Regions from separate parts of the Lysobacter gummosus genome, predicted to be linked through region 2. Evidence: riboswitches for the same ligand, from Rfam matches in the RefSeq annotation. Region 2 holds a riboswitch; the other holds the start of a gene.

Region 1 (6,925 bases), 2.0 Mb from region 2:
GGCCCCACCGAAGGCACGGTGTTCGTGCGGCAGGCGCAGTTGCGCTACACCAGCGGCCCGTGGTCGTTCTCGGTCGAAAATCCGGAGACCGTCTACACGCCGTTCCGCGGCAACATGGCGCAGGTCGCCGGCGACGACGGCGCGGTTCCCGACATCACCGGGCGCTACACCGCCAAGGGCGACTGGGGCCACTTCAGCGTCGGCGCGCTGGCGCGCCAGCTCAAGTACCAGAGCGGCCGCGCCAACGATTCCAACACCGGCTACGGCGTCAGCGTGTCGGGCAAATGGAACCTGGGCGCCAGCGACGATCTGCGCTACATGGTCACCGCCGGCAGCGGCATCGGCCGCTATGTCGGTCTGGCGCTCAACAACGACGCGGCGCTCGACGGCGCGGGCGATCTGGAGAACATCGACCTGATCTCCGGCTTCGTCGGCTGGCGTCACGTGTTCAGCCCGAAGCTGCGCGGCAACGTGTTCTACTCGCGCGCCGAGTACGACAACAAGACTGCGCTGACCGGCCTTGGCATCACCAAGTCGGCGCAGTCGGCGCATCTCAACCTGATCTATACCCCGATTCCGAAGCTCGACATCGGCGCGGAATACATCTGGGGCCAGCGCGAGATCGAGACCGGCGACAAGGGCGAACTCAATCGCTTGCAGACGCATGTGAAGTACAGCTTCTGATGTCTCGATGAACTTTCCGGTCGTCTGCGTCTGCTCCTGCCGTCATTCCCGCGAACGCGGAATGACGGCCCGGAGAGGATGTCGCGTGCGACCATTTACGAATATCCACGAACATCTGCAACACCCACGATTACCTACGACCACCATCAACCATCACACAGCTGATCGGTAACACCCTCGGCGGGCCCTAGCCCGCTCCTTCCCACTGTTCGGGGGAACAGCTCATGTCCAGCACTTCAGCCCAAGCGGCGCCGTATACCGCGCCGTTGACCAAAGACCATAAGAAAGTCATCTTCGCCTCCAGCCTGGGCACCGTGTTCGAGTGGTACGACTTCTATCTGTACGGCTCGCTCGCGGTCATCATCGGCAAACAGTTCTTCGGCGGTTTGAACGAAACCAGCCAGTTCATCTTCGCCCTGCTCGCCTTCGCCGCCGGTTTCGCGGTGCGGCCGTTCGGCGCGCTGGTGTTCGGACGCCTCGGCGACATGATCGGGCGCAAGTACACCTTCCTGGTCACCATCGTGATCATGGGCCTGGCCACCTTCCTGGTCGGCATTTTGCCCAGTTACGAAACCTTGGGCATCGCCGCGCCGGTGATCCTGATCACCTTGCGATTGCTGCAGGGCCTCGCGCTCGGCGGCGAATACGGCGGCGCGGCGACCTACGTGGCCGAGCACGCACCCAACGGCAAGCGCGGCCTGTACACCAGCTTCATCCAGACCACCGCGACCCTGGGCCTGTTCCTGTCGCTGCTGGTGATCTGGGGCTGCCGCAATTTCCTGGGCAAGGAAGACTTCGAGTCCTGGGGCTGGCGCATTCCGTTCTGGTTCTCGGTGCTGTTGCTGGCGGTGTCGGTGTGGATCCGCCTGCAGTTGGCCGAGTCGCCGCTGTTCCAGCAGATGAAGGCCGAGGGCAAGACCTCCAAGGCGCCGATCACCGAGAGCTTCTTCTCCAAGAACGGCAAGATCGCCCTGCTCGCGCTGCTCGGCGCGACCGCGGGCCAGGCGGTGGTGTGGTACGGCGGCCAGTTCTATTCGCTGTTCTTCCTGACCAAGACCCTGGGCATGGACCCGAACCAGGCCGACATCCTGATCGCCATCGCCCTCGCGCTGGCCACCGGCGGCTTCATCTTCTTCGGCTGGCTGTCGGACCGCATCGGCCGCAAGAAGATCGTGCTGGCCGGCTGCCTGATCGCGGTGTTCACCTACTTCCCGGTGTTCAAGGCGCTCACGCATAACGTCAACCCGGCCCTGGAATCCGCGGTCGCCGCTTCGCCGGTCACCGTCACCGCCGACCCGGATCGTTGCGCGTTCCAGTTCGACCCGGTCGGCAAGGCCGCGTTCAAGCAGTCCTGCGACGTGATCAAGTCGGCGTTGGCGAAGAAAGGCATTCCCTACGTCAACGCGCCCGGCCCGGCCGGCAGCATCGCCACCGTCAGCATCGGCGGCGCCAACCTGAGCAGCTTCGAAGGCGAATCGCTCGACAGCGCCGCGTTCAAGGCCAAGTCGGAGGAATTCGGCAAGCAACTGACCGACGCGTTGAAGACCGCCGGCTACCCGGCCAAGGCCGATCCGGCGCAGATCAACAAGCCGGTCGTGATCGCGCTGCTGACCTTCCTGGTGCTGCTGGTGACGATGGTCTACGGGCCGATCGCCGCCTGGCTGGTGGAACTGTTCCCGACCCGCATCCGCTACACCTCGATGTCGCTGCCGTACCACATCGGCAACGGCTGGTTCGGCGGTTTCCTGCCGTTCACTGCCTTCGCCATCGTGGCGGCGACCGGCGACATCTACAGCGGCTTGTGGTATCCGATCATCGTCGCGGCGATGACGGTGGTGATCGGTGCGTTGTTCCTGCCGGAAACCAAGGATCGCGACATCACCGAGTAATCGGCCTGTCCATCGGTTGAGAACGACGCCGGCCTCGCGCCGGCGTCGTTCGTTTCGGCACGGGTTAACCGGCCGCTCTAGAATCGGCCGCATGGAGTCGTTGCCCGCATTACTCGCCCAAGCCCGCGCCTGCACCGTGTGCGCGGCGCATCTGCCGCATGGGCCGCGCCCGGTGTTGCAGGTGGAGGCCAGCGCGCGGATTCTGATCGCGGGACAGGCGCCGGGACGCAAGGTGCACGCGTCAGGGATTCCGTTCGACGACGCCAGCGGCGAGCGCTTGCGCGCGTGGCTGGGAATGAGCCGCGAGGTTTTCTACGACGCGCGCCGCGTGGCGATCGTGCCGATGGGGTTTTGTTATCCGGGCACGGGCAAATCCGGCGATCTGCCGCCGCGGCCCGAATGCGTCGCGACCTGGCACGCGCGCCTGCTGCCGCAACTGCGCGAGCTGCGATTGAACCTGGCCATCGGCCAATACGCGCAGGCCTATCACCTGCCAGGCGCCGGCGCTTCGTTGACTCAGGCGGTGGCGGCGTGGCGCGACACCTGGCCGCTCAAGCTCGCGCTGCCGCATCCCAGCCCGCGCAATCAAGCCTGGCTCAAACGCAATCCATGGTTCGAACGCGAACTGCTGCCGGTGCTGCGCGAACGCGTGGCGCAGGTGCTCGACGGCGCCGACTGAACGCGGCCGCTCACTGATACACGAACTTCGGCATTTCCCACTCATAGCGGATCGCCAGCAGGCGGAAGGCGAAACCGCCGCCCAGGCACAGCAGCACGCTCAGATTTTCCGCCACGCCCAGGCGCAGCATCAGCAGATACGCCACGCCGGTCAGCAGCGAAATGACCGCGTACAACTCGCGCTGGAACACCAGCGGAATCTCGTTGCACAGCACATCGCGCAACACGCCGCCGAAGGCGCCGGTGAGCATGCCGGCGATCACCACGATCACCGGCGCGTGGCCGCCCTCGCGCGCGACTGCGCAGCCGATCAGGGTGAAGGCGATCAGGCCCAGCGCGTCCAGCCACAGGAACGCGCGGCGCAGGTAATGCAGTTTCTTGGCCAGGAAGGTCGCCGCGATCGCCGCGCACACGGTGTAGGCCAGGTACTCGGGATGCTTCACCCAGCCCAGCGGATAGTGGCCGAGCACGATGTCGCGCAGCGAGCCTCCGCCGAGCGCGGTCACGCTGGCGATGATGACCACGCCGAACAGGTCCATGCGTCGGCGCCCGGCGGACAGCGCGCCGGTCATGGCTTCGGCGCTGATGGCGATGAGGTAGATGATCTGCAGCAACACGGCGCAACTCCGTCGGACGAACGCGGGGAAACCGCGCACGTGCGAACGAAGACAGGGTCGGGGCTGAACGCACAGGTTCGAGCGCCGTGGAGCGCGCGATCACGTAGGAACGCGATCGCGCACCGATAACCGATGTCTCCGAGGCCGTGGCCGCGGCGCCGCTCCCGCTGTCCTTTTACCTGAGAGTTTGCGCGGCCCGGCGGGATGCGCCGGCAGCCGCTTGCCCCTTCGGTGGGCCGCGTGGCGGCCTCTCTCCAGATCGGCGATGCGTTCGCAGTGTTCCGGCCGGACGGCCGAGCCTGAGCGATTATGGGAGCCTGCGCCTTCGGCGGGCGACGGCTTGCGGGCCGGCGCCACTCTTCTGCGAACCGGCGCATGGTAGCAGGCGCGACGCCGGCGAATCCCGTCGCCGGAGCCGGTGAACCTTTTCCGCCAGATCGCGACTACAGGATCGAACCCCGCCGGAATCGCATCTTGAACGCCCCTGCCGCCCACGCCGCGACGCCTGCCGACCCCCGCTACGACGAGTGGCTGGTGGTGCGTTGCCAGCTCGGCGAGCGCGACGCCTTCGAAACCCTGATCCGGCGCTGGCACGGGCCGATCCGCGGCTACGCGCGGCGCCTGTGCGGCGAGGACGAACTCGCCGACGAGATCGCGCAGGACACCTGGCTGCGCGTGCTGCGCGGCATCGCCGGGCTGCGCGACGGCGCCCGCCTGCGCGCGTGGCTGTTCGGCATCGCCCGGCGCGCGCTGATGGACCGGTTGCGCGGCCGCTACGCCGCGCCGCCTCAAGGGGAACCGATCGATCCCGACAGCGTGCCTGCCGACGAGGCCGCGCCGGAGCATGCGCTGGACCACGCCATGGACCTGGACCGGCTGCAACGCGGCCTGGACCGCCTGCCGCTGATCGAGCGCGAAGTGCTGAGCCTGTTCTATCTGCAACAGCTGTCGCTGCAAGACATCGCGCAAGTACTGGAACTGCCGGTCGGCACGGTCAAATCGCGCTTGTTCCGCGCGCGCGGCCTGCTGCGGCGGCAATTGAATCCCACCGGAGCGGATCGATGAACACCCCTGTGAACTTCACCGCCGCCAGCGACGAGGCGCCCTTGCCCGAAGCGCTGCGCCTGTTGCTGGAACAGGAACTCTCGCCCGGCGCGCGCCTGGCCTACGTCGGTCTGCTGTTGCTCGCGCTCGCGGGCGGCGTCACCGTGGCCTCGCTATGGCTCACCGAACCCTCGCTGCCGATGCGCACCCAGGTCGCGTTCGCGGCGCTGCTGACGATCGAGCTGTCGTGGTGCGGCTTCGCGATCTGGGCCTTGCGTCACCGGCGCGTGCTGTACGCGCGCCATCGGCTGGTATCGGCGCGCATGGCCACGCTGTTCTGTGCGGCCTTCAGTGCCGGCGCGTTCGTCCTCGCCGCGAGCGGCGGCGGTCTCAGTGCGTTCCTCGCCGGCGCGCTGGGCCTGATCATGTTGGCGGTGGCGTTGGCGCTGCTGGTGCGCGCGCATCGTTACTACGACGGCTTGCAGCGGCGCCGGTCGGAGTTGCAACGCGCGCTCGATGAGTGCGGCTGAGCGTTTCAACCGGCCAGCGCTTCGACCATCGACTGCTCCAGCGAACGCTGCGGATCGGCGCGGATCGCATCGAGCTCGGCCGCCTGCCATTCGCGCCGCAGCCGCCCGTCCATCAACAGCACCGCGCGGGTGATGAAGCGCTCGGCCACGTCCAGCGAATGGGTCGCCAGCAGCACGGTGGTGCCGCGTTCGCGCGCGAGTTGTTGCAGGTGGCGCTTGAGCGCGTAGGCGCTGAGCGGGTCCAGGCCGTTGAGCGGCTCGTCCAGCACCAGCAGCGGCGGCTCGCCGAGCAGGCCGAGCGCGATCGCCAGTTTCTGCCGCGTGCCCAGCGAGTATTGGCCGATGCGGCGGTCGAGCATCGGCGACAGCGACAAGGTTTCGGCCAGCGCCAAGGTCGATGCGGGGATCTCGCCCAGGCCGCGCGCGCCGGCGAACAGCCGCAGGCATTCGCGCCCGCTCAGCAGCGGCGGCAGCCGCGCCGGATCGACCGCGAAACCCAGCAACTGCTTGGCCGCCAGCGGCGCGCGCACGATGTCGTGGCCGCCGATCAGCACCCGCCCGGCGCTCGGCCGCTGGATGCCGGCCAGGCAATGCAGCAAGGTGGTCTTGCCGGAACCGTTCGGGCCGATCAGCGCGGCGAACTCGCCGGCCGGCAGGCGCAGATCGATGCCGTGCAGCACCGCGTGCTCGTCGTAGCGGTGCTGCAGTTGTTCCAGTTCGAGCACGAAGGTCATGGCGAGGCCGGGCGATGGGCGGGACGCAGCGCGAACAGCGCCGGCAAGCACAGCACGATGAGGATCGCCAGCAGCACTGGCGCGGCGCGCCAGCTCAGCGACAACAGCGCGCAACCCACGGTCGCGTACCCGGCCGCGCAGGCGAAGGCGAAGGCGGGATAACGCCAGGCCGCGCGCGCCAGCGCATGCGGCGCGCGCGGCGCGCTGTGCAGCAGGGTTTGCGCGGCGACGATGCTCGCCGCGCAGGCCTGCACCAGCAGGCTGAACCAGGCCAGCGCGATCACGATCAGCAACACGCCCAGCCCGCTCGCGGCGCCGGTGGAACTGGGCAGCGCCAACAGCACCGCGCCGATCATCCAGGCGTGACCGCCGCGGCGCCAGCGCAGCAGCGCTTCGCGCCGTTGCCAGTCGCTGATGTGCGGCAGGCGCGCGTCGTCGAGCCAGCGCAGGCCGAACAAGGGATCGCGCGCGCCTTCGCGCGCACGCCGGGCGGGATGGCGGCGATGGCGCAGCGCCGAGATCAAACCCAGCACGGCGCCGACCGCGACGCCGGCTTCGATCACCCAGCACGCGCCGCGCCATGCGCCGGCCGGCCCGCCGAACGCGGCCAGCACGATCGCGACGATCGCCATCGCCGCCACGGTGGCCACGGCGGCGAGCGCGATCAGGGTGCCGGTGGCGCGGGCCGGATCGATCGGCGCCGCCGCCCACCAGCCGTGGCGCAGATCTTCGTCGAGCGCGATCAGCCG
Region 2 (6,925 bases):
CGCGACCGTGTTCGGAACCTTGCTGGCCGGCATCGCCACCGTGCTGGCCTGCAGCGTGGTGGTCGGTCTGTTGCCGGCCGACAGCCTCAAGCAATCGCAATCGCCGATGGCCGACGCGGCCAGCATGTTATGGGGACCGGGCGCGGGCCTGGCGTTGGCGGCGGTGTCGGCGGTGTCGTGCCTGGGCGCGCTCAACGGCTGGACACTGCTGTCGGGGCAGTTACCGCTGGCGGCCGCGCGCGACCGGGTGTTCCCGGCGTTCTTCGCCCGCGTCGACCGTCGCGGCACGCCGTGGCTGGGCGTGTTGATCGGCAGCGCGCTGGCCTCGATCCTGGTGCTGGCGAATTTCAGCCGCTCGCTGGTGCAGGTGTTCGTGTTCTCGATCCTGCTGTCGACCGCGGCGACCTTGTTGCCTTATGTCGCCGGCAGCGCGGCCTGGCTGTGGCGCGGCGAAGGCCGCAGCCGCATCGTCGCCGCCTTCGCGCTGGCATTCAGCGTCTACGCGCTGGCCGGCATCGGCGCGGAGGCTTTGCTGTGGGGCGCGCTGCTGGTCGCGGCGGGTTTGCCTGTTCATCTGCTGCTGCGCTTGCGACAAAGATCGCAGGGTTCCGCGAGCTAGCGCACAAGTCCGCGCACGGGTCTACAAGCGGTAACCGCGATGCCATCTGCGCGCAGCACGCTGCGGCAGCGGTCGCCCGCCGCTCCCCCAGCCGCTTTTGCCCGGATATTTATGACCGACCAGCCCGACTCCCCGCGCGACACCCAGCGCCGCGATTTCCTGCGCGGCGCCGCCGGCGCCACCGCCGCCGGCGTGGCCCTGAACCTGTTCCCGCCCGCCATCCAGAAAGCGCTCGCGATCCCCGCCGCGCGCGTCACCGGCACCATCCGCGACGTCAAGCACGTGGTGATCCTGATGCAGGAGAACCGCTCGTTCGATCATTACTTCGGCGCGATGCGCGGCGTGCGCGGCTTCGGCGATCGCTTCCCGATTCCGCTGCCCAGCGGCAAGCCGGTGTGGCAGCAGGCCACCGCGCAAGGCCGCGAAATCCAGCCGTATCACATCGACACCAAGACCACGAGCGCGCAGCGCATCGGCGGCACCCCGCACACCTGGCCCGACGCGCAGGCGGCCTGGAACAACGGCCTGATGGACAAATGGCTGCCGGCCAAGACCGAACGCTCGCTCGGCCACTATCAACAAGCCGACATCCCGTTCCAGTACGCGCTCGCCAACGCCTTCACCCTGTGCGACGCCTACCACTGCTCGCAGCAGACCGGCACCAATCCCAATCGCCTGTTCCTGTGGACCGGCACCAACAACCCGGCCGCCGATCGCGGCGGCCCCGCCATCGTCAACACCTTCGACGATTCCGGCCCGGCCAGCGAAGGCTATTTCTGGACCACCTATCCCGAGCGCCTGGAACAGGCGGGCGTGAGCTGGAAGCTGTATCAGGACATGGACGACAACTTTTCCGACAACCCGCTGGAAGGTTTCCGCCAGTTCCGCGCCGCGCTGCCGGGTTCGGGTTTGGCGGAGAAAGCCCTGAAAACCTGGACCCTGGAAGATTTGGCCGCGGACGTGCGCAGCGGCCAGTTGCCGCAGGTGTCGTGGCTGGTCGCGCCGGCCAAGTACTCCGAGCATCCCGGCCCGTCGGCGCCGATCTGGGGCGCGGACTACACCGCGCGCGTGCTCGATGCGCTCACCGCCGATCCGGACGTTTGGGCGAGCACGGTGCTGATCGTCAACTTCGACGAGAACGACGGCTTCTTCGACCACATGCCGCCGCCGGCGCCGCCGTCGCTGGACGCGAACAATGCGCAGATCGGCGGCTCCACGGTCGATCTGCGCGGCGAACATCACACCGCGCGCAGCGGCCCTTCGCACGGCACCTCCAGCGATCCGGCGATCTACTACAACCGTCCCTACGGCCTGGGCCCGCGCGTGCCGATGTACGTGATCTCGCCGTGGAGCCGCGGCGGCTGGATCAACTCGCAGGTGTTCGATCACACCTCGGTGATCCGCTTCCTGGAAAAACGCTTCGGCGTGGTCGAGCCGAACATCAGCGCGTGGCGCCGCGCGGTCTGCGGCGATCTCACCACCGCGTTCAACTTCTTCGATCCCAATCACGAACCGATCCCGAGCCTGCCCGACACCAGCGACGCCGATCGCATCGTCGCCGAACAAAGCCGCCTGCCCGCGCCGAAGCCGCCGGCGGTATCCGGCGCGCCGCAGCAGGAGCGCGGAATCAAGCCTTCGCGCGCATTGCCGTACGACTTGCACGTCGGCGAGCGCGTGGACCGCGACAACCGCCGCCTGCGCCTGAGCTTCGCCAACAGCGGCCGGGTCGCGGTGGTGTTCCATGTTTACGACTTGCTCGATCCCAATGCGATCCCGCGCCGCTACACGGTCGAGCCGGGCAAGTCGCTGCACGGCGAGTGGTCGCTCAAGACCCACGGCGCCCGCGCCTACGCTTTGAAGGTGTTCGCGCCGAACGGTTTCTACCGCGAATTCCGCGGCTCATTGCATGGCGTCAACCCGAGCGTGACTACCGTGCCCGACCTGCGCCTGCGCCGTCGCAAGCTGATCCTGGCGTTGCGCAACCCGCATCGCAAGCCGCTGCGGCTGGATATTACGGATCAGTACGGCTTGTACGAATCGCGCCTGGAGCGGCTGGGTGCCGGCGCGTTGCGTTATCGCGCGATCAAGCTGGACGAAAGCCAGCAGTGGTACGACTTCGTGCTGACCGATGCGAACGATCCAGAGTATTACCGCCGGGTAGCGGGGCGCTTGGAGACCGGTGAGCATGGCATCACCGATCCGGGATTGATCTGATCCTCCCCACCCCGTCGCCCCCCCCCAAGCTGTTCCCCCCTTTGAAAAAGGGGGGTTAGGGGGGGATTCGCTTTTGCTCTTCCTTCGCTCCCAGCGCAAAGCAAAAAGCAAATAGCAAATCCCCCGCGCGGCCGATCCACCTCGCACTTCGTACGACGCAGCGCGCCGCCCCCTTTTTCAAAGGAGGCAAATTTCTTCGCCTGCAGTGGGGCGAATTTCCTCGCGCCACATCAGACAACCTCTTAAATCGAATCCTGCGGCTCCACCACCACCGCATCCTCCGGAATACGCGCGCAGGCCGCCTTGGACACCCAAGCCTCCCGACGCCAGAATCCCCAGGCCACCGCGGTCAACACCGAAGCGGCGATCGCCAGATGCAACACGCTGTCGCTGAGCAAAGGCGAGATCGCCCCGGCCATCAGCGCATTGACCACCAACCCGGCGAAGGCCTGCAGCGACGAGGCCGAGCCACGCTGGTGCGGGTACATGTCCAGGATCGACAGAGTCACGATCGGGAACACCAGGGCGATGCCGAACGCGCCGATGCACATCGGGATCACCGCCCACGGCACCTGCGGCGTATCGGTCCACAGGTTGTAGCCCAGGTTGATCGCCAGCGCGAGCGCGCAGAAACCGAAGCCGAAGTTGACCAGGCGGTCGCCGCTGATCTTGCCGGCCGCGCGCCCGGATACGAACGAGCCCAGCACCATGCCGCCGATGGTCGGCACGAAGAACCACGCCAGCGACTCCACCTTGAGCAGGTCGTATACGAACGCCGGCGCCGAGGCGATGTACAGGAACAATGCGCCGAAATTGAAGGCGCCGACCGCGGTCAGGCGCTGGAACCGCGGATTGAGGAAGATCGCGACATAGTCGCGCAACAGACGCTTGGGCTTGAGCGCCAGCCGCGCCTGCGGCGGATGGGTTTCCGGCAGAAGAAAGATCACCGAGGCCAGCAGCAGCACCGAGAAGGCGACCAGGAACCAGAAGATCGCCGGCCAATGCGCCCGGCCCAGAATCCATTCGCCGATGATCGGCGCGATCGCCGGAGCGATGCCGAACACCATCATCACCTGGCTCATCAACCGTTGCGCATCGTCGCCGTGCAGCAGGTCGCGGATCACCGCGCGGCCGACGATCAGGCCGACACCCGCCGAAAGCCCCTGGATCGCGCGACAAAAAAGCAAAGTAGGCAGATCCGTGGACAAGGCGCAAGCCGCCGACGCCAGGGTGAACACCGTCAATCCGCCGATGATCACCTTGCGCCGCCCGATCGCATCCGACAGCGGCCCGTGCACGATGCTCATCAGCGCATACGCGGCCAGATAGACGCTGATGGTCTGCTGCATCTGCAGCTTGTCGGCGTTCAACTCGGTGCCCATTACCGCGAACGCCGGGAAGATGGTGTCGATCGAGAACGGCCCGAACATGGCCAGGCCGCCGAGCAACAAGGTCAGCCGGCGCAGCGACGGGGCTTTTACGGAGGTTCCGGCGTCGGGGCTCATCAGGTCGCTGCGTTGGGGGCGTGGGTGTCGATCGGCACCTGGTCCGGCGGCCCCTTGAGTTCGACCAGATTGCCTTCCGGATCGAACAAATACTGCGACGGGCCTTCGCCCTCGGCGCCGTAGCGCGAGCCGAAGTCGCCGATGCGCACGCCGTGGGCCTGCAAATGCTCGACGATGGCGTCGCGATCGAAAGGTTCGGCGCGCAGGCACAGATGATCCATGTTGCGCGCCTGCTCGCCGGGCGCGGCTCCGCCCATGCGGCCGATCTTGCCTTCGACATCGACCAGGTCGATCAGCGAGGAACCGGCGCGCAACTGCACCAGGCCGATGGCGTCCTGGCGCCGCTCGACGCTGCAGCCCAGGACGTCGCAATAGAAGGCGATCATCGCCGCGGTGTCGCGCACGCGCAGCACCACGTGGTCGAGTTGCAATAGCTGGAACGGCCGGGCGCTCATGCGGGCATCCGTTGTGGGCTGAGGGGGCCGACAGCATAACGCCGCGGGCATGCGCGATCGGGTTGCGAAGTTGTTTCTATGTGTCGGTTGTCGCCAGTCGCGCGGCTGCCGGGCTGCAGGCACAACGCAAGTCACGGCCGAGTCCACGTCGCTACAAAGCCGTCATTCCCGCGAACGCGGGAATCCAGCGACTTTGACGTCCGCACATGTGAGGTTGGGGCTACCCCGGCCGAAAGACACTGGATTCCCGCGTTCGCGGGAATGACGGGCTTGAGGTGGGCTGCGCTCGGACTTGGCGGGCTGCTCGCGGACTTGGCAGGGCCGTTTCAGGCCCTCCCCAACCCGACCGCCGCTAACCCTTCCCATCACCTGAACAGCCCCACCCCGTCCCCTCCCGCCCCATCAACCGCTATAATCCCGGGCTTGAAACACCCGGTGGGAGAAGCGGCCCGGCCCTCAAGCCAGAGCCCGCTGCCGAAGGCGCAACGCCCGTAATCGCTCAGGCCCCATACCGCCGCGTGTACAAAACTCTGGAGAGACCGACCGCCCAGGCAACAACCGGACGGAACCGGCGCCGAAGGGGCACGAAGCGAGCGCGGACAGGTGCGGCCCCACGGCCCTCCCCTCCCCAGGCTGCCTGACCGCAGCACGCTTCCAAACTCTCAGGCAAAAGGACAGAGGGGCGCCTCGCGTGCGGCACCGCACGTTGCCTTAGGACGCCCCCTGCCCATGACGAACGTATCCCTGCGCGCTCTCGAGCACCACGACGCTTTCATCGAGCGCCACATCGGCCCCAACGACGCCGAGATCGGCCACATGCTGGGCAAGGTCGGCTACGACTCGCTCGAAGCGCTGACCGACGCCATCGTCCCCGGTTCGATCAAATCGACCCAGCCGCTGGCCCTGCCGGCGGCGATCAGCGAAGTCGAAGCGCTCGCCAAGATCCGCGCCATCGCCACCCGGAACCAGGTGTTCCGCAGCTTCATCGGCCGCGGCTACTACGGCACCCACACCCCGAACGTCATCCTGCGCAACATCCTGGAGAACCCGGCGTGGTACACGGCCTACACGCCGTACCAGGCGGAAATCTCGCAGGGCCGCATGGAAGCGCTGATCAACTTCCAGACCATGATCGCCGACCTGACCGGGATGGAGATCGCCAACGCCTCGCTGCTGGACGAAGGCACCGCCGCGGCCGAAGCGATGACCCTGGCCAAGCGTTCGGCCAAGTCGAAGTCCAACACCTTCTTCGTCTCCAAGAACATCCATCCGCAGACCCTGGAAGTGCTGCGCACGCGCGCCGAGCCGCTCGACATCGAGCTGCACATCGGCGACGACGCCGACGCGCTCAAGGTCGAAGCCTACGGCGTGCTGCTGCAATACCCGGACACCTTCGGCGGCGTGCACGACTACCAGGCCGTGTCCGACGCGGTGCACGCGCGCGGCGGCATCGTCGCGATCGCCAGCGATCTGCTCGCGCTGACCCTGCTCAAGGCGCCGGGCGAATTCGGCGCCGACATCGTGGTCGGCAACACCCAGCGCTTCGGCGTGCCGTTCGGCTTCGGCGGCCCGCACGCCGGCTTCATGGCCTGCCGCGATGCGTACAAGCGCTCGATGCCGGGCCGCCTGATCGGCGTGTCGGTCGACACCGACGGCAAGCCAGCCTACCGCCTGACCCTGCAGACCCGCGAGCAGCACATCCGCCGCGAGAAGGCCACCTCCAACATCTGCACCGCGCAGGTGCTGCTGGCGGTCATGGCCAGCATGTACGCGGTCTACCACGGCCCCGACGGCCTGACCCGCATCGCCCGCCGCATCCACCGCCAGGCCGCGATCCTCGCCGCCGCGCTGCGCAAGGCCGGCGTGCAAGTCGCGAACGGTTTCTTCGACACCCTGCACATCAGCGGCGTCGATGCCAAGGCGATCCACGCCAAGGCCAGCGCCGCCTCGATCAACCTGCGCGCGATCGACGCGGGCAGCGTCGGCCTGAGCCTGGACGAAACCGTCAACCGCGACGATCTGACCGCGCTGGCCGGCCTGTTCGGCGCCACGCTCGACATCGACGCGCTCGACGCCTCCACCGCCGATGCCATTCCGGCGTCGCTGGTGCGCAAGTCCTCGTTCCTGCAGCA

The links. Region 2 has a riboswitch for glycine ahead of gcvP (aminomethyl-transferring glycine dehydrogenase). Riboswitches for the same ligand answer to the same signal wherever they lie in the genome.
Region 1: linked by a shared signal. The riboswitch ahead of LG3211_RS23500 (trimeric intracellular cation channel family protein) and the one ahead of gcvP (aminomethyl-transferring glycine dehydrogenase) in region 2 are both predicted to bind glycine.

Annotation. Positions count from the first base shown of each region.
Region 1 is NZ_CP011131.1:5,789,459-5,796,383, forward strand. Features, by position in the region: gene LG3211_RS23485 (DcaP family trimeric outer membrane transporter) at 1-684, shown strand, start outside; gene LG3211_RS23490 (MFS transporter) at 909-2,573, shown strand; gene LG3211_RS23495 (uracil-DNA glycosylase family protein) at 2,665-3,252, shown strand; gene LG3211_RS23500 (trimeric intracellular cation channel family protein) at 3,263-3,868, opposite strand; glycine riboswitch at 4,028-4,136, opposite strand; gene LG3211_RS23505 (RNA polymerase sigma factor) at 4,343-4,933, shown strand; gene LG3211_RS23510 (hypothetical protein) at 4,930-5,442, shown strand; gene LG3211_RS26600 (ABC transporter ATP-binding protein) at 5,448-6,176, opposite strand; gene LG3211_RS26605 (hypothetical protein) at 6,173-6,925, opposite strand, start outside.
Region 2 is NZ_CP011131.1:1,733,978-1,740,902, reverse strand. Features, by position in the region: gene LG3211_RS07165 (amino acid permease) at 1-619, shown strand, start outside; gene LG3211_RS07160 (phosphocholine-specific phospholipase C) at 731-2,833, shown strand; gene LG3211_RS07155 (multidrug effflux MFS transporter) at 3,076-4,338, opposite strand; gene LG3211_RS07150 (VOC family protein) at 4,338-4,793, opposite strand; glycine riboswitch at 5,220-5,317, shown strand; gene gcvP (aminomethyl-transferring glycine dehydrogenase) at 5,523-6,925, shown strand, end outside.